4 regions of the Starkeya sp. ORNL1 genome follow, and region 3 is predicted to be linked to each of the others. Evidence: predicted binding sites of a transcription regulator. Region 3 holds the regulator's gene; each other region holds the start of a gene.
What was found. The regulator LexA, encoded in region 3, represses DNA repair genes until DNA is damaged. The targets are predictions, from matches to a motif close to TGTTCNNNNTGTGTTCNG.
Positions count from the first base shown of each region.

Region 1: G3545_RS28580 (DUF763 domain-containing protein) is a predicted target of LexA. The motif match lies at 2,250-2,267, and genes of this name have one in related genera.
Region 2: recA (recombinase RecA) is a predicted target of LexA. The motif match lies at 2,339-2,356, and genes of this name have one in related genera.
Region 4: ruvC (crossover junction endodeoxyribonuclease RuvC) is a predicted target of LexA. The motif match lies at 2,612-2,629, and genes of this name have one in related genera.

Region 1 covers NZ_CP048834.1:6,076,212-6,081,594, reverse strand. The annotation lists gene G3545_RS28590 (DUF6596 domain-containing protein) at 1-525, opposite strand, end outside; gene G3545_RS28585 (YciI family protein) at 527-907, opposite strand; gene G3545_RS28580 (DUF763 domain-containing protein) at 1,008-2,246, opposite strand; gene G3545_RS28575 (proline racemase family protein) at 2,351-3,367, opposite strand; gene G3545_RS28570 (ABC transporter permease) at 3,383-4,177, opposite strand; gene G3545_RS28565 (ABC transporter permease) at 4,174-5,010, opposite strand; gene G3545_RS28560 (ABC transporter ATP-binding protein) at 5,015-5,383, opposite strand, start outside.
Region 2 covers NZ_CP048834.1:221,199-226,581, reverse strand. The annotation lists gene alaS (alanine--tRNA ligase) at 1-1,024, opposite strand, end outside; gene recA (recombinase RecA) at 1,175-2,257, opposite strand; gene G3545_RS01055 (hypothetical protein) at 2,590-2,844, shown strand; gene G3545_RS01050 (hypothetical protein) at 2,866-3,222, shown strand; gene G3545_RS01040 (LysR family transcriptional regulator) at 3,550-4,446, opposite strand; gene G3545_RS01035 (MFS transporter) at 4,568-5,383, shown strand, end outside.
Region 3 covers NZ_CP048834.1:759,747-765,129, forward strand. The annotation lists gene hpxZ (oxalurate catabolism protein HpxZ) at 52-444, shown strand; gene G3545_RS03695 (GntR family transcriptional regulator) at 526-1,218, shown strand; gene atzF (allophanate hydrolase) at 1,255-3,063, opposite strand; gene lexA (transcriptional repressor LexA) at 3,297-3,989, shown strand; gene G3545_RS03710 (ComEC/Rec2 family competence protein) at 3,983-5,383, opposite strand, start outside.
Region 4 covers NZ_CP048834.1:5,199,593-5,204,975, reverse strand. The annotation lists gene G3545_RS24540 (DMT family transporter) at 1-472, shown strand, start outside; gene G3545_RS24535 (LysR family transcriptional regulator) at 435-1,337, opposite strand; gene G3545_RS24530 (aldo/keto reductase) at 1,455-2,450, shown strand; gene ruvC (crossover junction endodeoxyribonuclease RuvC) at 2,644-3,159, shown strand; gene G3545_RS24520 (DUF1772 domain-containing protein) at 3,169-3,603, shown strand; gene ruvA (Holliday junction branch migration protein RuvA) at 3,600-4,217, shown strand; gene ruvB (Holliday junction branch migration DNA helicase RuvB) at 4,231-5,268, shown strand; gene G3545_RS24505 (TetR/AcrR family transcriptional regulator) at 5,326-5,383, shown strand, end outside.

The sequences.
Region 1 (5,383 bases), 970 kb from region 3:
GCGAAACGGGATGCCGGTGTCGCGGATGCGGTTCTTCGCCCGCACCAGCCGCTGGCCCATGGTCCTGGGCGGCACGAGGAATGCTGCCGCGATGTCCATCGCAGTGAGGCCGACAACGGCCTGGAGGATCAGCGGCGCGCGCATCCCGCGGTCGATCGCCGGATGCGCGCAGGCGAACATGAGCGCGAGGCGGCGGTCGGGAATCGCCTCGGGCGACGAAGCCACCGCCTCAAGTTCCTCCGCCATCAGCACGAGAAGGTCCGCGCCGCCGGTCTCGACCGCGCGCCGCCGCGCTGCGTCGGTGCCGCGCCGCCGCGCGACGGCCAGGAGCCACGCGGCGGGGTTGTCGGGAATGCCGCGCTCGGGCCACTGGCGAAGCGCCGCGGCAAAGGCCTCCGACAGCGCATCCTCGGCGGCGGCCACATCCCTCGGCCGCGCGGCGAGGAAGGCGACCAGCCGGCCGAAGCTTTCGCGCGCAACGCGCTCGGCCGCTCGCCCCGCCTCATTTCTCGTCTCCGCCGGCATGTCAGGCCGTATGAAGCGGGCGGATTTCGATGCTGCCATAGCGCGCGCTCGGGCACCGCGTCGCCCAGACGATCGCCTGGTCGAGGTCCGGCACATCGATCATGAAATAGCCGGCGAGCTGCTCCTTGGTATCGGCATAGGGCCCGTCGAGGACGGCGGCCTTGTCGCCGGCGACGCGCACGGTGCTCGCCGCCGAGCTCGGCTGGAGCCGGTTGCCCGGTTGGTACGAGATACCGGCCTTCGCGATCGCCTCATTGAAGGCGGCGTAGTCGCCCCAGAGCGATGGCGGCGCCTTGGCGAGCGCGGCTTCGTCGTGGTGGATCAGCATCATGTAGCGCATCGGAAACTCCGCTTCGGTGTCCGGGACATCATGTCCCGTCATGCCAATGTCGGGGAAGGACCGACGCTTTCGACAATCGGTGCAGAAGTTTTGTCCGCGGCCGGCAGGATTCGGCGGCGCATGCGCTCGAAGCGGTTGGGCCCTAGCCCGGCTCCCAGCCGAACACGCTGCGCCCGCCATAGCTCGGCGACATGCGCATCTCCTCGGCCACCACCTCGTCCCAGCTTCGCCCGCCGGCGGCGCGCTCCAGCTGGCGGGTCTGGTCGTCGAGGCGCCGGATCGCCGCCAGTTCCTCGGACTGGCCGAGCCTGGCCTTGCCGATGGCCGACTTCATCACCTCGATGGTCTGGTCATAGACCCGGATCGGCACCGGGAACGGATGCCGGTCCTTGCCGCCATGGGCAAAGGAGAAGCGCGCCGGATCGGTGAAGCGGCAGGGCGTGCCGTGAACCACCTCGGCGACCAGCGCCAGCGCCTCGACGGTGCGGGCGCCGACGCCGGGCACCAGCAGAAGGTCGGCGAAATCCTCCGGGCCGCGATCGGCGGCTGCGGCGAGCGCGGCCTGCAAGCGCGGCTGCACCACGTCCTCGGCGCGCACTTCGTGATGCGCCGGCATGATCAGATGCGGCAGCAGCATCTGCTCCGCCTCCGGAGCCGGCGCGGGCTCCGGCACTTCTATGAGCGCCGCATATTGCCGGGCGATGCCATCGGGACCGAGCGCAGCGAGCAGGTCGAGCTGGGCGTGGCGGGATTTCTCCGCGCGGCGGTCGGCAAGATTGACGATCTCGCCCTTGCCTTCCCCCTCGATCGCGGAATGCGGATCGTCGAGGAAGCTGCTCAGCCCCTCCGACAGCCAATGATAGCGCCGCGCCTGCCGGCGTTCGTCGCTCATGCCCTGCTGGACCACGACCCATTTGCCGTCATCGGCGACGATGAAGCCGTGGAGATAGAGATCAAAGCCGTCCTGCACCGCGGCGCTGTCGACCTTGGCGACGAGACGGCTGGCGGTGGCGAGCGCCGCGCCATCGAAACCGATGCGCGCGCCAATCGCCTCCAGTTCCTGCGGCGTCTTGCGCGAATGCCTGCCGCGCCCGCCGCAGACATGCAGGCCAAGCTCGCCCGACAGCGGCGCCAGCCCGCGCTTCAGCGCGCCGATGACGCTGGTGGTGATGCCGGAGGAGTGCCAGTCCATCCCCATCACCGCCCCAAAGGACTGGAACCAGAAGGGATGGGCCAGCCGGCTCAGCAATTCGTCGCGGCCATAATGCTGGACGATGGCCTCGCAGATCACCGCGCCGAGCCGCGTCATGCGCTCCGCCAGCCAGGGCGGCACACGGCCGCCATGCAGGGGCAGATCGGCGCTTCCGGATCGCTGGGGCATGGTGGGAACAAAGATAGGACGGACGACCCGCTTCGGCGAGCCGCCCACCCTATCTTTCTCGCCGCCGGCGCAACGGCACGACGCGCGGACTTCGCGGCGCCGGCTTACGCCACGAGAAACCCGGCACCCACCGGATCGTTGCGGTCGATCACCCAGCGCGCGGTGCCGAGCAGGCCAGCGGTGCCCTTCACCGTCGGGCGCACCGCACGCACGCTGTTGAGCTTCGCTTCACCGATCAGGCAGCCCTCGAAGGTGCCGGTGCCGAGCAGGCCCTCGGAGCGGATCGGCTGGTTGAGCGCGAGCTGCCCGCGCGCCTCGAACATCGCCATCATCGCACTGGTGCCGGTGCCGCCCGGCGAACGGTCGAGCTGGCCGGCGCTGAAGACATGGACGTTCTTGTAGAACGCGCCTTCGATGGTCGGCTCGTGCCAGAAGGTGACGAAGTTGAAATTGTTGATGTGGCCGGCGGTCGGGTGCTGGATGTTGACCCGCTGGCGGATCTGCTCGCGCGCCATGATGCCGTAGCGCGACAGCACCGAGCCGTTCTCCGGCGAGATGCGCAGCGAGGTGCCGCGCAGATCGATGATGCCGAAATAATTGCCGCCCCACACGATGTCGGCCTTGAGCGGACCGATGCCCGGCAGTTCGAACGGCACGTCCTGCGCCGCCACATAGGCCGGCACGTTCTCGAAGCGGGTCCACAGCACCTCGTCGCCTTCCGATCCAACCTCGGCCAGCACCAGGCCCGCCGTGGTCTCGAAGCGGATCGTGGTCACGCCATCCGGATTGCGCCGCACCATGCCGAGCGCCACCATCGCCATGGCGACCGCGATCGTGCCGTGGCCGCACATGTGGGAATATTGCGTGCCGTCGATATAGATCAGCCCGGCATCGTAGTCCGGCGAGGACGGCGGGGTGAGGAATACCCCGAACATGTCCTTGTGGCCGCGCGGCTCGCGCATCAGCGCCTGGCGCACCCAATCATAGTTCGCTTCGAGGAAAGCGCGCTTCTCCAGGATGGTGGAGCCGGCCGGATAGGGAATGCCGCTATGGATGATGCAGAGCGGCTCGCCCTCCGTATGCGTGTAGACGACGTCGAATATATCCTGCTTGCGCATCATGGAAGGCTCCATAAGTTAGGGCTGACGCGGCTCGGACAGCATGTCGAGGCCGATCAGAAGGTCGATGAGGATGATGGCGACGGCCGCGACGACGATGGTTATTGCGGACACGGCCGCGATCGTCGGGTCGATGGTGTACTGGACGTAGTTGAACATCTTCACGGGGATGGTGTTCAGCTCGGATGTCGTGTTGAAGATCGACAACTCGACATTGATCCAGGAAGAGATGAAGGCGAGCAGCCCGCCGGCGACGATGCCCGAGCGGATCTGCGGCAGCACGACGAGGAAGAAGGTGGTCACCGGCCGCGCACCGAGATCGGCGGAGGCTTCCTCCAGCGCCCGCTGCTCGGGGGTCAGCAGCGGCAGGATGGAGCGCAGCACGAAGGGCATGACGATGATGACGTGCCCGACCAGCAGCGCCGCGAAGGAGCGCACCAGCCCGATCGCCGCGCCATATTGCAGCAGCGCCGCGCCGAGCACGACATAGGGCAGCACCAGCGGCGAAAGCAGCATGGCGGATAGCGCCGCGCGGCCGGTGAAGTCGTAGCGCGCCAAGGCAAGGCTCGCCGGCACCGCAAGCACGATGCCGACCACGGTTGCCGCCAGCGCCAGCAGCGTCGAGGTGGTGAAGGCGGCGACGTAGGACGGATCGTCCAGCATCACCTTGTACCAGTGCAGCGTTAGCCCTTCCGGCGGGAAGGCGAGATAGCTGGTCGTGGTCAGCGAGGCGCCGATGATGACGATGAGCGGCAGCACCAGATAGGCGAGCGCCAGCAACGCGACGAGACGGACGATGAGACGCGCGATCATGCCCGCCTCCCCGCTTCGCCGATGCGCCCGGCCATGCCGACCAAGAGCAGCGTCAGCACCAGCAGCGTTACGCTCAGCGCGGCGCCATAGTGGAAATCGAACACCGAGCTGTATTGCTGGAAGATCAGCATGGAGAACACGGTGATCTGCCCGCCGCTCAGCAGCGCCGGCGTCACATAGGCGCTGACCGCCAGCGCGAACACCATGATGGCACCGGAGACCGCGCCCGGCAGGCAGAGCGGCAAGGTGACGAACCAGAAGGTGCGCGCCGGCCCGGCGCCGAGATCGGCCGAGGCCTGCTCGAACGCGGTGTCGATCTTCGCCAGCGCATTGCCGACCGAGAGCACCACGAAGGGCAGCAGGATATAGACGAGGCCGATCAGTATGCCGGTCTCGGTGCCGAGGAAGCGCATCGGCCGGGCCAGCAGGCCGGTCGAGACCAGCGCGTCGTTGACGAGGCCGGTGCGGCCGAGCAGCACCATCCAGCCGAACGAGCGCACGATGTTCGAGGTGAAGAGCGGGACAATGATGAGGATGACGCAGGCCCGCCGCCATGCCCGCCACTTCACGATGCGCACCAGATACCAGGCGAGCGGGAAGCCGATCAGCAGGCAGATCACGGTGGTGAGAAGCGCGATGCGGAACGTCACCCACAGCACCTCCCAATGATACTGGTCGAGCAGCACGCGGGCGTAATGCGCGAAGGTCGGGCTGCCGTCCGGCGCGGTGAAACTGGAGAACAGCACCACCGCCATCGGCGCCAGGAAGAAGGCGGCGAAGAACGCCACCGGCGCGAACAGCAGGAAGAGCAGCGTGGTGCGCGCGCCGGTCACCGCCCTACTCCGCGATCAGGTGCACGGAGGCCGGCCGGAAGCCGACCGTGACCGCCGCGCCGGGGCGCAGGGTGTCGTCCGGCAGGCCGAGGCGGGTCGCCTTCAGCGCGATGTCGCCGGCGCGCATATGCAGCGTGGTGATGCCGCCAATGGCGACGACATCCTCGATGATGGCCGGCATCGAGAGCAGGCCGTCCTGCGGCCCGTCGAGCAGCAGGACGTCCTCGGGCCGCACCATGGCAAGGGATCCGCCGGCGGGCGCGTTCAATTCGGCGCCGTTCACCGCCAGCCGCACGCGCCCGGGGGCCGCCGGTGAACAGGGGATGAGATTGGCCTCGCCGACGAATTCGGCGACGAAGCGGGTGCGCGGCGC
Region 2 (5,383 bases), 540 kb from region 3:
CGATCTCCGGGTAGGCGCGGCCCATCTCGCGCACCAGCACCGGCACCAGACGGTACATCAGGGGATCGCGGGCGCCGAGCAGCTCGGCATGGCGCATGGCGCGGCGCATGATCCGGCGCAGCACATAGCCGCGCCCCTCATTGGACGGCAGTACACCGTCCGCGACCAGGAAGGTCGCGGCGCGCAGATGGTCGGCGATGACGCGATGGCTCGCCTTCATCGGGCCGTCATCCTCGACATTGGTGAGGTCGGCCACCGCGCCGGTGAGCGCGCGCATCAGGTCGGTCTGGTAATTGTCGTGGGTGCCCTGCAGCACCGCCGAGATGCGCTCCAGCCCCATGCCGGTATCGATCGAGGGCCGCGGCAGGTTAATGCGCTCGCCGCCCGGCAGTTGCTCGAACTGCATGAAGACGAGGTTCCAGATCTCGATGAAGCGGTCGCCATCGGCGTCCGCCGAGCCGGGCGGGCCGCCGGGAATGTGCGGGCCGTGGTCGTAGAAGATCTCCGAGCACGGGCCACAGGGGCCGGTATCGCCCATCTGCCAGAAATTGTCGGAGGTGGCGATGCGGATGATCTTGGATTCCGGCAGGCCGGCAATGCGCCGCCACAGATCGAACGCCTCGTCATCCTCGTGATAGACCGTCACCAGCAGGCGATCGACCGGCAGCTCGAATTCGCGGGTGATCAGGTTCCAGGCGAACTCGATCGCATTCTCCTTGAAATAGTCGCCGAAGGAGAAATTGCCGAGCATCTCGAAGAAGGTGTGGTGCCGCGCGGTGTAGCCCACATTGTCGAGGTCGTTGTGCTTGCCGCCGGCGCGCACGCACTTCTGCGACGTCGCCGCGCGCGAATAGGGACGCTTTTCGATGCCGGTGAAGACGTTCTTGAACTGCACCATCCCGGCATTGGTGAACATCAATGTCGGGTCGTTGCGCGGCACGAGCGGCGAAGATTCAACGACCTGATGGCCGTTCTTCGCAAAATAGTCGAGGAAGGTCGATCGAATCTCGTTGACGCCGCTCATCGAACCCAAGTCCGCCGGTTACCAGATAACCGGCGAGGAACGACCACCGGCCCGCGCACGAGGCGCGAGCCCCGGTTCTAACGACGCGTCAAAAGCTTGTCCAGAAAGGCGGCGTCGCTCACCCCACCGATCCGTCGCCCCGCCCGCCCTTCATTCGCCGTCGCCGTCGCTGTCATCCTCTTCGCCGCTGCCGGCGAGGATCTGCTCGGCGATGAGGCCGGCATTCTGGCGGATGGTCGCTTCGATACGGCCGGAGACGTCGGGATTCTGACGCAGGAAGTTCTTGGCGTTCTCGCGGCCCTGGCCGAGGCGCTGGCTGTCATAGGAGAACCAGGCGCCGGACTTCTCGACCACGCCGGCCTTCACGCCGAGGTCGATCAGTTCGCCCATCTTGGAGACGCCCTCGCCATACATGATGTCGAACTCGACCTGCTTGAACGGCGGCGCCAGCTTGTTCTTCACCACCTTGACTCGGGTCTGGTTGCCGACCACCTCGTCGCGCTCCTTGATCGAGCCGATGCGGCGGATATCGAGCCGGACCGAGGCATAGAATTTCAGCGCGTTGCCGCCCGTCGTGGTCTCCGGGCTGCCGTACATCACCCCGATCTTCATGCGGATCTGGTTGATGAAGATCACCATGGTGTTGGACTTGGAGATCGAGGCGGTGAGCTTGCGCAGTGCCTGGCTCATCAGCCGCGCCTGCATGCCGGGCTGGCTGTCGCCCATCTCGCCGTCGAGCTCGGCGCGCGGAGTGAGCGCGGCCACCGAATCCACCACCAGCACATCGACCGCGCCGGAGCGCACCAGAGTGTCGGCGATCTCCAGCGCCTGCTCACCGGCATCCGGCTGGGAGATCAAGAGATTGTCGAGATCGACCCCGAGCTTGCGGGCATAGATCGGATCGAGCGCGTGCTCGGCGTCGATGAAGGCGCAGATGCCGCCCTTCTTCTGGGCCTCGGCAATGGTGTGCAGCGCCAGCGTGGTCTTGCCGGAAGATTCCGGTCCAAAGATCTCGACCACGCGCCCGCGCGGCAGGCCGCCGACGCCGAGCGCGATATCAAGCCCGAGCGAGCCGGTCGAGACCGTCTCGATCTCCATGACCTTGTCGTTTTTGCCGAGCCGCATGATCGAGCCTTTGCCGAAATGCCGCTCGATCTGGGTGAGCGCTGCATCCAGCGCCTTGGCCTTGTCCATGGAAGATCCTTCGACGAGTCGCAACGTCGCTTGAGTCATTGCTGGGCTCCGTGTCGCATGCAAGGGGGCGTTGAAAATGAGCTGTTCAGGGATTGAGATACCTGTACCCTTTTTGTTCTCAGTTCGCAATATGTTCTTATGCGACACGGTCGAAATGGCGATGATGGAGGCGCAAACGATTGTTGTCGTTCTGATCACCAACGCTTTTTGTCGTTCCGCGACACGAAGCCATTGAAAATGAAGAGGATGGGCCTTCGTCAAACGGACAACAGGAAGCGCAGTTCCGTGCTGTCGCCGTCATCAATCGCGACGGTAAGGCATATGAAGATGCGCGGCCGCGCATTCGGCGGACACGGGTCGGCATGGAGCCCATGCAGCTCGTCGTCGGCGATGTCCATCACCTCGATATGGTAATGCTCCGCGAAGACGGTTCGGAGGCTTGGCCGAAAGCCATTGCATGGCTGGATCAGGCGACAAACCGGATACGCCTCGATCTCCTCCTTCTCGGCAAGGGCGAGGGCATTCGCAATGCCGACGTGATCGCCAGCTTCATCCGAATGACGCAGGATCCGGCGTGGGGCATGCCACGTGGCCTCTATCTGGACAACGAATCGGAATACGGTTGAGCGGATTTCGCCGACGACGCCATGAAGCTTGTGGAACGCGTTGAGTATGGCGGTGGCGAGCGCTCGTCCCAGATCGTACGCGCCCGCCCTTGCAACGCCTCTGCAAAGGCCATTGAAGGCATCTTCGGCATCCTGGAACAACGCTACTTCTGCGCCCTCCTCGGCTGGGCAGGCGGCGACCGCACGAACAAAAAGACCGCCAAGGTCGAGTGCCCGACCGAGCCGTTCCCCGGAACGCTCCAGGATTTGCGTATTCAGATAGCCGCGTGCCTGACGCTCTATGAGCACAAGCCTCAGCGCGGCGACCTCAACAGCCGCTCGCCGCTCACCTCTTTACGGTCACGCAAGTGCTCAGCGGGTCGCTCCAAGCCCTCCTGAGAGCCCTATGTGATGAACTCGGCGTCGTTCCCGGTGGCAGCATCCACGACGTTGAAAGCCGGCTCCTCAAATTTTACTACAGCACGCCAGTTGTCATTCTCGATGAAGCACAGAACCTACCTCTGAAATCGCTTCGACAATTGCTTCACCTGAGCGTCGCCGATGAGGGCGATATAGTCTTCATCTTTTGCGGCAACAGCGAAGTCCGCGACTTCATTCTAGTTAGCCGCCCGTCGCCCACCAATCGTGCGGGTAGAGTGGAAGATGGAATGCCGCGCAATGACGCCTTCCCAGCTTTGGCAAGAATGATGGTTCAGATGGACGACTTCAGCGTAGGCGTTCGGCCAGATAGTCGACGAAGACGCGCACGCGCGCGGGCATGTTGGCGCCGCCAACAAAGACGGCATGGATCGGCTCAACGTCGCCCGGATTGAAGGCTTCCAGGAGGGATACGAGACGGCCGGCCGCGATGTCGTTGGCGACGCCGAAATTGCCGACGCGCGTTATTCCCACGCCGTCCAATGCAAGCTGTCCCAGTGTCTCGCCATTATTGGCTTCGATGGTCCCGGTCACGGTCAGTGCATAATCGCGCCCTTCCCGGCGGAACGGCCATCCCGGCTCGGCACGGCGGAAATTGAAGTTCAGGCAATTGTGCTGGAGCAGGTCCTCCGGCACCCGCGGTGTGCCGTGCCGCGTCAGATAGGCGGGCGAGGCCACGACGCAGCGACCGGTCTCGCCGATCCGCCGCGCCGTCAACGCGCTGTCCGCCAGCGGACCGAACCTGATCGCAACATCCGCTTGGCCCGCTGCGACGTTGACGACCGTGTCCGTCAGGCTCAGATCGACGAGGATATGCGGATACTGGCGGACGAAATCGCCCAGCAAAGGCACGACGCAAAGACGGCCATGCGAGAGGGCAGCGCTCACCCGCAGCCGTCCGCGCGGTGCGCCCTGATCAGCGACGACCCGCTCCGCCTCGTCGAGGTCCGCCAGGATGCGCCGGGCGGCGCTGAGATAGCTCTGGCCCTCCGCCGTCAGGGTCAGCGCGCGGGTCGTCCTGATAAGTAATCGCACGCCCAGACGCGCCTCGATTCGGTCAATGGTCCGGCTGACCGCTGATGGCGTGAGGCCAAGCGAGCGGCCAGCGGCGGAGAAGCTGCCCGTGCGCGCAATCGTGGAGAAGACTGCGAGCTCCCGTGCGCGGTCCGCACCCTCCATCACCATCTTTGCACCCAGATCAAAAATACTTGGCCTGTGACAGGCCTACTCTGTGACGAGGGGACCGTCCATCTCACTGGGGAAATGCAATCCCAAGTGCCCCTCAATCCCCTTGAGCGATCTCGCCATGAAACTCAATCCACCTCTTCTCGCGCTGGCCGCGGGCGCATTCGGCATCGGCGTGACTGAATTCGCGCCGATGGGCCTGCTGCCGGTGATCGCCGGCGATCTTGGCGTGTCGATCCCCAGTGCCGGACTGCTGATCAGCGCCTATGCCGTCGGCGTCATGCTGGGTGCGCCACTGATGACGCTCACGACCGGCCGGGTGCCGCGCCGTGCTTTGCTGATCAGCCTCATGGCGATCTTCACCATCGGCAACCTCATGGCGGCGCTGTCGACCAGCTACGAGATGCTGTTGGCGGCGCGGCTGATCACCTCGCTGAACCACGGCGCCTTCTTCGGTGTCGGCTCAATCGTCGCGGCCAGCCTGGTGCCGGAAAACAGGCGTGCCGGCGCGGTCGCCGCCATGTTCATGGGCCTGACCACTGCCAATGTCGTCGGCGTGCCGTTGGCCACCTGGGCCGGCGACCTGATCGGTTGGCGCGCGGCGTTCTGGGGCATCGCAGTGCTCGGCGTTGTCGCCATGACATCGCTGCGGCTGACGCTTCCCAATACTCCAGCTGAAGCGGCCGGCGACATGATCTCGGAACTGAAGGTGCTCGGCCGCCCCCCGGTGCTGCTGGCGCTGGCTCTCACCGTGCTGAGCTCTACCGCCATGTTCACGGTGTTCACCTATATCGCACCGATCCTGCAGCAGGAGACGCAGGCTTCCATCGGCTTCGTCACGGCTATGCTGGTGACCTATGGTGTCGGTCTCACTTTCGGCAACTGGCTGGGTGGCCGGTTCGCCGACCGCTCGGTGGACCGTACGCTTATCGTCACA
Region 3 (5,383 bases):
GAATCCGGCCCGGCTCGTGCATGATCGCGCGGACGTAACGGAGCAGAGCCGATGCAGATCAATCTCCCCGAAATCCTTGCCGAGGTGACCGCGGTGTTCCAGCGCTACGAGGCGGCGCTGGTCTCGAACGACGTGGCAACGCTCGACGCGCTGTTCTGGGACAGCCCGCTCACCATCCGCTATGGCGGAGCGGAGAATCTCTACGGCATCGAGGCGATCCGCGCCTTCCGTGCCGCGCGCTCGGCCATGGGGCTCGCCCGCAGCCTGGAGCGCACGGTCATCACCACCTACGGCACCGACATGGCGACCGCCGCGACGCTGTTCCGCCGGGCGGCGACCTCGGGCAAGGTCGGCCGGCAGATGCAGACCTGGATGCGTACGCCGGACGGCTGGAAAGTGGTCGCGGCCCATGTCTCGCTGATCGAGGAACCGGCCGCGGGCTGACGGGCCGGGGCACCCGCTATATGCTCCGAACCTTCAGTTGCAGCGGGCGAATCGCGCCCGATCCGGGAATTTCACCGTCGCATGCGTTCCGTCCCCGCCCCCCTCGTCCCCACTGGTGATGCCGGACCCGCTCCGCGTGCCACGCGTGCAGAGGAGTTGCGCTTCCAGATCGCCGACGAGATCACGCGCGGCCTGCTGCCACCCGGCACCACGCTGGACGAGACGGCGCTCGCCGCCCGCTTCGGCGTCTCCCGCACGCCGGTGCGCGAGGCGATCCGCGAACTCGCCGCCTCCGGCCTGGTCGACACCCGCCCGCACCGCGGCGCCGTGGTGGCGCGCCCGAGCGTCGAGCGGCTGCAGGCGATGTTCGACGTCATGGCCGAATTGGAGGCACTGTGCGCCGGGCTCTGCGCGCTGAAGATGAATCCGGCCGAGCGCCGCGCCTTCGAAGCGCTGCATGCGGAGATGGGAGACCTGATGCGAACCGGGGATTTCCTCGGCTATCGCGAGGCCAACGAGACCTTCCACACCTCGATCTATGCCGGCAGCCACAATGGCTATCTCGCCGAGATCACGCTCGGCACAAGGCGTCGGCTCTCGCCGTTCCGCCGCGCGCAGTTCCGCGCGCTGGGCCGGCTCGCGCTCTCCCACACCGAGCATGACCGGGTGGTCACCGCGATATTGCGCGGCGACCGGGACGGCGCCGCGGTGGCGATGCGCGACCATATCGTCATCGTCCATGACGCTTATGAGCAGTATGCTCAAAGCGTGTGATCGTAATTGCTTACGGTAAGTTCCTGATGTTATGCCTTAGATCGCAGCCGCCTCTACCTCCGCGGCGAGGAAGCCGCGCCAGCCGCCATAGGCGGTGATGTCACGCGCGGATGCCACTCCTGTCGCTTCGACCAGGAAGCCCTTCACGTCGGAACCGTCGTCCAGCGTGATGCTGCCGATGCCGAGCGGCGCCGGTATCTTCGCCAGGAACGGACCATAATTCTGCGCCGGCAGCGACCACACCTCGCACGCGATCGGCGCGCCGCTTCCCGGTCGGCCGCGCAGTAGACCGGGCCGCCGAACCCGGCCTTCCGGCAACAAGTACAGCCGATAATCCGCATTGGTGCGGGCTTGCCGCACGAAGGTGCCGCCGGCCGCCAGTAATTCGCCATTGAGCGGCAAGCCGGACAGATGCGCGCCGAACAGCGCGATCTCGATCCGCCCCGGCCCGGCAGTGGGCGTGGCGGGCGCGAGTGGAGGTAGCGCACGCCCTGTGGCGCCCATGGCGAGCCCGGTGCGGGCGTGGAAGGCCGCGCCGATCGCCGCAAGATGCGCGTCGCGCCCGGCCGGCGCCAGCAAGGTGATGCCGAACGGCGCACCGTCGCGGCGGATTTCGGAGGGTACGGCGAGGCCGCACATATCGAGCAGGTTCACAAAATTGGTGTAGATTCCGAGATTGCTGTTCAGCCGCACCGGATCGGCATCGAGCTGCGCCAGCGTGTAGACGGTAGGCATGGTCGGCACCATCAACGCATCGAGCCCGGTCATCTCCTGTCGCGCCCGCGCCTTCAACTCGGCAAGGCGGTAGAGACCGCGGAACGCGTCGACCGCGCTCAGGGCCCGCCCCTGTTCGATGATGGAACGCACCACTGGATGAAAGGAATCCGGCCGGGATTCCAGGAAGCCGCCGACCGCGGCATAGCGTTCGGCGACCCAGGGACCGTCGTAAAGCAGGCGCGCCGCCTCGAAGAAGGGCTCCATCTCGATCTCGACGATATCGGCCCCAAGCGCACCGAGACGGGCCAGCGCGCGCACGAAGGCGCCTTCGGTCTCGCGATCGCCGAACGTCACGCAATCCACGCTGCGCGGCACGCCGATGCGTAGCTTCGGCGCCACGCCGCCGGCATGGCCAAGCGGCAGATCGCGCGAGAAGGGATCGGATGGGTCTGCCCCGGCCATCGCCTGTAACGCAGTGAAGGCATCGCCGACGGTGCGCGCGAACACCGAGACGCAATCGAGCGAACGACACGCCGGAACCACGCCGGTGGTCGAGACCAGGCCGAGGCTCGGCTTCAACCCGACGATATTGGTGAGCCCGGCGGGAATGCGGCCCGAACCCGCGGTGTCGGTGCCGAGCGCAAATGGCACCAGCCCGGCGGAGACGGCAACGCCGGAACCGGAACTGGAGCCGCCCGGCACCAGATCGGCGCGGATCGGATTGCGCGGCGTGCCATAGGGCGAGCGGCGGCCGACAAGGCCGGTGGCGAACTGATCGAGATTGGTCTTGCCGACCACGATGGCGCCGGCCCGGCGCAGGCGCGCCACGCTCACAGCATCCTTGGTCGCCATATAGGCGAAGTCCGGGCAGGCGCAGGTGGTGGGCAGGCCGGCGACGTCGATATTGTCCTTCACCGCGAAGGGCACGCCGTAAAGCGGCAGCCGCTCGGGATCTGAGCCCTCCAACGACTTGAGCTGGGCGTGGATCGCCTTGGGTTCGGCAATGGCCGTGAACACCGCCGGGTCGTCATAGGCGGCGATGCGCGCCATGCAGGCCGCGAGTGTCTCCGCCGGTCGCGCCTTGCCTTGCCGATGAGCCGCCACGACCTCCGCGATTGTCTCGACCAATACAAGCCTCCCGACTCTGCCGCCCCTGGCGCTATGCCCTTGCAATAGGCACTCTGCGCCAGATTGCATACAGGCAAATGTCGGGCCGCTTTGGCCGTCCACGGAAACGGCGGGGCATTAGCGGTATCTTTACTGTTGTGGAACACAAAAAGAACAGCTAGGTTTTTGTTCGTGCTTTGTTTCGTTTGACTCGGGCCCGTCTTCGCCTGTGTCAGCCAGATCGAGGGGTCGGAATGCTCACCCGCAAACAGCATGAGCTGCTTCGCTTCATCCATGAACGGCTCAAGGAAAGCGGCGTGCCGCCCTCCTTCGAGGAGATGAAGGAAGCCCTCGATCTCCGCTCGAAATCAGGCATCCATCGCCTCATTACGGCGCTCGAAGAGCGTGGCTTCATTCGCCGCCTGCCGAATCGCGCTCGGGCGCTCGAAGTGGTGCGCCTGCCGGATAGCGTGCAGCCGATCCGCCCGTCGCGTAACTTCTCGCCGAACGTGGTCGAGGGTGGCCTCGGCCGGGTGCGCCCGCCCACAGAAGACGAGCCGTCGCGCCCGGTGCCCATCCCGGTGATGGGCCGCATCGCCGCCGGCACGCCGATCTCCGCGATCCAGTCGCGCAGCCACACCATTTCGATGCCGCCGGAAATGCTGGCGAGTGGCGAACACTATGCGCTTGAGGTACGCGGCGATTCGATGATCGAGGCTGGCATTCTCGACGGCGACCTCGCGCTGATCCGCAAGACCGAGACCGCGGACACGGGTGAGATCGTGGTGGCGCTGATCGATGATGAGGAAGCCACCTTGAAGCGGTTGCGCAAGAAGGGGGCATCGGTCGCCCTCGAAGCGGCTAATCCAGCCTACGAGACCCGCATTTTCGGCCCTGACCGGGTGCGCATCCAGGGACGCCTGGTCGGCCTGTTCCGCCGTTATTGATCCGGCGCGGGCGACGCCTGCTCCGGCGACAGGGTCTCGGTATCCGCCGTGCCGGCAGGATCGATCGGCGTGATGGGTCGTGGCGACTTTGCCGCGGCGTTCGCCAGCTTTTCACGCGGCATCGGCAGCCAAGGTCGTTCTACGCCTTCCGGGCGACCACGAACAAGTTGTGGCCCATCAGCGGCGAGATGGAGCGCTTGCGCGCCTGAGCTGCCATCCGGCGCGATCCGCACCACATAGGCCGCGCAATCCTCGGGTGGCTCGAATGGGGTGACGAGCACGGCGGCGAGACGGCAGTCGTCGACGAGCGAATCGCGCGAGAGCGACAGGGCGGCGTTTCGCCCGTCCGTCATCGGCAGTGTACAGCCCAGCCGATCGCAAAGCGGCGCCGCCATCTGTGCGCCGGGCGCGGCGAGCGCGGCACGATCCCCCTCCGCGCCAAGCCATTGCTCGCCGGCGAAGCGGCTGGCGAGAACTGCCGTCGGACGATCCCCCATCAGGGCGAGGCGCCCATCTAGGCCCCGCACCGCCACGGTCTTTCCGGTGGCGTCGACCAGCAGATCCGGGCGGTCGGGGGACGCGCCGATCCAGAGACCCGCCGCTGCCAGCACCGGCGCGATGAGAACGAGGCGGGTGCGCAGCAGGCACAGGCAGGCCAGAGCAAGGCTGAACAGGATCAGCGTCGCCAGGGGAAACGCCGGCAGGCCGCGGTCGGCATCCGGCATGGCCGCCACCGTCGCGGCAATGTAGCTCATGCCATCTATGCCGAACCCCATGGCCGACCATGCCGGTCCGTCCCAGCCAAACGGTAGCAGCAGCGCGCCCAGCAGCCCGAACGGCATGACGATCAGCGATACCAGTGGCGCGGCGGCGAGATTGGCCAGCAGGCTGAACGGCGCGAGGCGCTGGAAATGGAAGGCGGCGTAGGGAGCTGTCGCCAGCCCGGCGACCAGCGAAGTCACGAGCAGAGCCCCGACATAGCGCAGCGCGTAGCCGCCGACCGGCGTGCTTGCACCGACCGAATTGATGAGGCGACGGCCGAACGCTTCGTGCGCGGCGACCAGCGCCAGCGTTGCGGCAAACGACATCTGCGTTCCGGGATCGAGCAGCGTCGCCGGCGCAGCGGCGAGCACGATCATGGCGGCGATGGCGAGCGTGCGCAGCGTCAGCGCCGGACGTCCGAGCATCACCCCGACAAGCACCAGCAGCGTCATCAGATAGGAGCGCTGCGTGGGCACCTCATTGCCGGACAGCACGAGATAGAAGGTCGCCGCCGCGATGGCGGGCACGGCGGCGTAGGCCTTGATCGGCCAGCGTAGTGCAAGCGCGGGCCACAGCGCCAGCAAGGCGCGCGCCAGGATGAAGGTGGTGGTGGCGACCAGCGCCATGTGCAG
Region 4 (5,383 bases), 1.8 Mb from region 3:
CCTCGAATCCCACGATGGTTCCTGGCGCGGCCATCTGCTGCTCCTCACCGGCGCCGTGATGTGGTCGGGCTACACCATCGCCTTCCCGCGCGCCGGCATGAGTTCGGCCGAGATCGTCGGGCTGATCGGGATATGGTCGCTCATCATCCTGACGCCGTTCGGCCTGCCGCCGCTGATCGCGGCGTTTAACGCCGGCGAGGGTCTGGAAATCCTGGTGCAGCTCGGCATCCAGGGCGTCGGCGCGCTGGTGGCGCTGCTCGCCTTCGGTGTCGCCATCGAGAAACTCGGCTCCTCGCGCGCCGCAGCCTTCACCGGACTGGTACCGCCACTCGCGGCGCTGATCGCGGTGCCGGTGCTCGGCGAGCATCCGGACGCCGCGGCGATCACCGGCATCGTGGCGACCGGCCTCGGCGTCGCGCTGGCCAGCGGCGCGATCAGCGTGCGTCGCCCCTCTCGCGCACATAGTCGATAAAGGCGCGCAGCGGCGCCGGCAGCAGCCGGCGGCTCGGATAATAGAGGAACGGCCCTTCGAATTCCTGCCACCAGTCGGGCAGCACCGGCACCAGTGCGCCGCTCGCGAAGGAAGGCGCCAGCAACCATTCAAAGCTGCTGACGATGCCGAGGCCGGCGATGGCCGTGGCAAGCTGCAGTTCGATGTTCGAGGCGATCAGCGGGCCGCCCGGATTGACCCGCACGATCTCGCCATTGCGCTCGAACTCCCATGCCGGCAGCACGCCGCTCGGGAAGCGGTGGCGGATGCAGGCGTGATCCAATAGCTCGCGCGGATGCCGGGGTTCGCCGTGCACCGCCAGATAGGCGGGCGAGGCTCCCGCGGCGAAGCTCTGCCGGCGCGGGCCGATCGGCACCGCGATCATGTCCTGTTCCAGCCGCTCGCCGTAACGCACCCCGGCATCGAAACCGGCCGCCAGCACATCGACGAAGGTGTCCTCCGCCGCCACCTCCAGCGTGATGCCGGGGTGCGCCTTGAGGAACCCCTCCACCAGCCCCGGCAACACCATGCGCGCGACGATGATCGGCACATTGAGCCGGAGCGTGCCGGTCGGGCTGTCGCGAAAGCTGTTCACCGTGTCGAGCGCTTCAGAAACCTCACTGAGCGCGGGCAGCAGCCGGTCGAGCAGACGGGCGCCGGCCTCGGTCAGCGTCACGCTGCGCGTGGTGCGGTTGAGCAGGCGCACCCCGAGCCGCTCCTCCAGCCGGCGCACCGCCTCGCTCAAGGTCGAGGGCGACACGCCGCGCAGGCTCGCCGCGCCGCGGAAGCTCCGATGACGGGCGACATCCGCGAAGGCGCCGAGATCGGCGAGGTCAGGTTCCAGCATTGTTCGATATTCCGTACAGCCCGTGCTGTTCACGACGGATTATCGCACGAAGCCGGACGTAGCATAGTCATGGCCTTGATTTCGCCGGGCTCTGGCACGGCCAAAGGAGACACGACCATGGAACAGCGCAAACTCGGGGCAACCGGCCCCACCACCTCCGCCCTCGGCCTCGGTGCCATGGGCATGTCCGACTTCTACGGCCCGTCCGACCGGGCCGAGAGCATCGCCACCGTTCATGCCGCACTCGATGCCGGCATCACTTTGATCGACACCGGCGATTTCTACGGCATGGGCCACAATGAGATGCTGATCGCCGAAGCGGTGCGCGGACGCCCGCGCGACAGCTACCAGCTCAGCGTCAAGTTCGGCGCGCAGCGCGATCCCGCCGGCAACTGGCTCGGCCTTAATCTCCGCCCGGAGGCGATCAAGACCGCCCTTTCCTATTCGCTGAAGCGCCTCGACACCGACCATGTCGATATCTACCGCCCGGCCCGCATGCCGGCCGGGGTACCGGTGGAAGAGGTGGTCGGCACCATCGCCGACCTGGTGAAGGCCGGCTACGTCCGCCATATCGGCCTGTCCGAGGTCGGCGCGCAGACCATCCGCCGCGCCGCCGCTGTGCATCCGATCGCCGACCTGCAGATCGAATATTCGCTGATCTCGCGCGGCATCGAGGAGGCCATCCTGCCGACCTTGCGCGAACTCGGCATCGGCCTCACCGCCTATGGCGTGCTGGCGCGCGGCCTGATCTCCGGCCACTGGCAGGCGAAGCCGCTGGCGGCTGGCGATTTCCGCGCCCACAATCCGCGTTTCCAGGAGGGCAATGTCGACGCCAATCTCGCGCTGGTCGAGGCTCTGCGGAAAGTCGCCGAAGCGCGCGGCGCCAGCGTCGCCCAGGTCGCCATCGCCTGGGTGGCGGCGCAGGGCGACGACATCGTGCCGCTCGTCGGCGCCCGCCGCCGCGACCGGCTCACCGAGTCGCTCGGCGCGCTGGACGTGAAGCTGTCGGCAGACGATCTCGCCGCCATCGAGCGCGCCGTGCCCAAGGACGCCGCCGCCGGCACCCGCTACCCCGCCATGGCGATGGCGGATCTCGACAGCGAGCGGAAGTAGCAAGGCGTGTGAGCATCGAGGGACGTTGCTCTGCGTGAGCATCCTTCGAGGCTCGCTGCGCTCGCACCTCAGGATGAGGTTCATATTAAAAGCGACCTCATCCTGAGGTGTCCGGCTTCAGCCGGGCCTCGAAGGATGTTCACGCAGAGCAACGCCCTAGCCGTTCGTCCTTTGTTCGGCTACGCCCTTTCCCATGGTGCAACGTCCGATTCGCATCCTCGGCCTCGATCCCGGCCTCCGCCGTACCGGCTGGGGGGTAATCGACGTGCTTGGCTCCAAGCTCTCCTTCGTCGCCTGCGGCACCGTGCTGCCGCCCGAGGACGCACCCCTGGCTGTGCGTCTCGCGCATCTGCACGATGGGATCGCCGCCGTCATCCGCGCTCAGTTGCCGGAAGAGGCCGCGGTCGAGGAGACCTTCGTCAATGTGAATCCGGCCTCGACCCTGAAGCTCGGCCAGGCGCGAGGCGTCGTACTGGTCACCCCGGCACTCGCGGGCTTGCCGGTCGCCGAATATGCCGCGTTGCTGGTCAAGAAGACCGTGGTCGGCGCCGGCCGCGCCGAGAAGGCGCAGATCCGCATGATGGTGAAGGTGCTGCTGCCCCGCGCCGATTTCGAGACCGACGACGCCGCCGACGCGCTTGCCGTCGCTGTCACCCACGCGCAGCATAGGGGCGCGGCAGCGCTCAGGGCTGCCGTCATGGCGCGGTAGAGGCGGGCAATGCTGGAGCTTCTGGGGCTGATGCTGGCCGCACTGTTCACCGGGGCCGCGCTCTATGTGAACGTCGCCGAGCAGCCGGCACGCCTCACGCTGGACGACGCCAATCTACTGCGCGAATGGAAGCCCTCCTACAAGCACGGCTTCGCGCTGCAGGCGCCATTGGCTCTGATCGTCTTCCTCGTCGGCGCCGCCGCCTTCTGGCAGAGCGGCGACTGGCGCGCGCTGATGGGCGCCCTGCTGATGCTGGCCAACTGGCCCTATACGCTCCTGGTGATCTTCCCCACCAATAATCGCCTGCTGATGACGCAGGAAGCGAAGGCCGACGCCGGCACCCGTCGGCTGGTCGAGCGCTGGGGCTGGTTGCACATGGTGCGCACTGTCTTCGGCGCGGCCTCGATGCTGTGCTTCCTCTGGGCGGCGGCGACGGACGCATGATCGGCAAACTGAAGGGCATCGTCGATACCTATGCCGACGACCACGTCATTCTCGACGTGCAGGGTGTCGGCTATCTGGTGCATTGCTCCGGCCGCACCTTGCAGGCGCTGCCCCCGGTGGGCGAAGCCGCGGTGCTGTTCATCGAGACCTTCGTGCGCGAGGACATGATCCGGCTCTACGGCTTCGCCTCGGAAGCCGAGAAGGCGTGGTTCCTGCTGCTGCAGAATGTCCAGGGCGTCGGCGCCAAGGTGGCTTTGAACGTGCTCTCCACCCTCTCGCCGTCCGAACTCGCCAATGCCGTGGCGCTCGGCGACCGGGCGATGGTGGCGCGTGCCAACGGCGTCGGCCCCAAGGTCGCCGCCCGCATCGTCGCCGAATTGAAGGACAAGGCGCCGGGCTATGCCAGCATCGATCCGGTGGTGGCGCAGCTCGCCGGGCAACTGGAAGCCAGGCGCGCGCCGGCGCCGGTGTCGGACGCCGTCTCGGCGCTGGTCAATCTCGGCTATGCCCAGCTCCAGGCCAGCGCCGCCATAGCCGCAGCCGTGCGCGAAGCCGGCGAGGACGCGGACACCGCCAAGCTGATCCGGCTCGGGTTGAAGGAGCTGGCGCGGTGAAGGCATACGGACAATGAGCGCCACCCGCGTCATTACCCCGGAGCGGCGCGAGGAGGATGCGGCGGAGGCTTCGCTGCGCCCGCAATTCCTCGCCGAATTCATTGGCCAGGAGCAGGCACGGGCCAATCTCAGCGTCTTCATCAAGGCGGCCAAGGCACGTAATGAAGCGCTCGACCATGTGCTGTTCGTCGGCCCGCCGGGGCTGGGCAAGACCACGCTGGCGCAGATCGTGGCGCGCGAGCTGGGCGTCGGCTTCCGCTCGACCTCCGGCCCGGTGATCGCCAAGGCCGGCGACCTCGCGGCGCTGCTGACCAATCTCGAGGAACGCGACGTCCTGTTCATCGACGAGATCCACCGGCTCAGTCCGGCGGTGGAGGAAATCCTCTATCCGGCGATGGAGGATTATGAGCTGGACCTCATCATCGGCGAGGGCCCGGCCGCGCGCTCGGTGAAGATCTCGCTGTCGAAATTCACTCTGGTCGGGGCGACGACCCGCTCCGGCCTGCTCACCACGCCGCTGCGCGACCGCTTCGGCATACCGGTGCGGCTCAATTTCTACACGGTGGAAGAGCTGGAGCTGGTCGTCACCCGCGGCGCGCGGGTGCTGGGCATCCCGATTTCCAAGGACGGCGCCCGCGAGATCGCCCGCCGCGCCCGCGGCACGCCGCGCATTGCCGGCCGCCTGTTGCGCCGGGTCCGCGATTTCGCCCATGTGGCCGGTGCCGACACCATCGACCGCAAGGCCGCCGACCACGCGCTCAGCCATCTCGAAGTCGACCAGTCCGGCCTCGACCAGATGGACCGGCGCTATCTCACGGTGATCGCCATGAATTATGGCGGCGGGCCGGTCGGCGTCGAGACCATCGCCGCGGCGCTCTCCGAGCCGCGCGACGCCATCGAGGAGATCATCGAGCCGTTCCTCGTGCAGCAGGGCTTCCTCCAGCGCACCCCACGCGGGCGCGTGCTCACCGCCCACGCCTTCAAGCATCTCGGCCTCGCCGCGCCCCCCAGCTCCAACCAGATGCCGCTGTTCGATGAAGGTGGCGACTAGAGGTGGGGCGGCGAGTGACATCGACGCCGGCCTCCGCCTGATGTAAGTGCTCTTCACATGAGCTGGTCGAAGAATGACGGGCCGCGCGGCTATCATCATGGCAACCTGCGGGAAG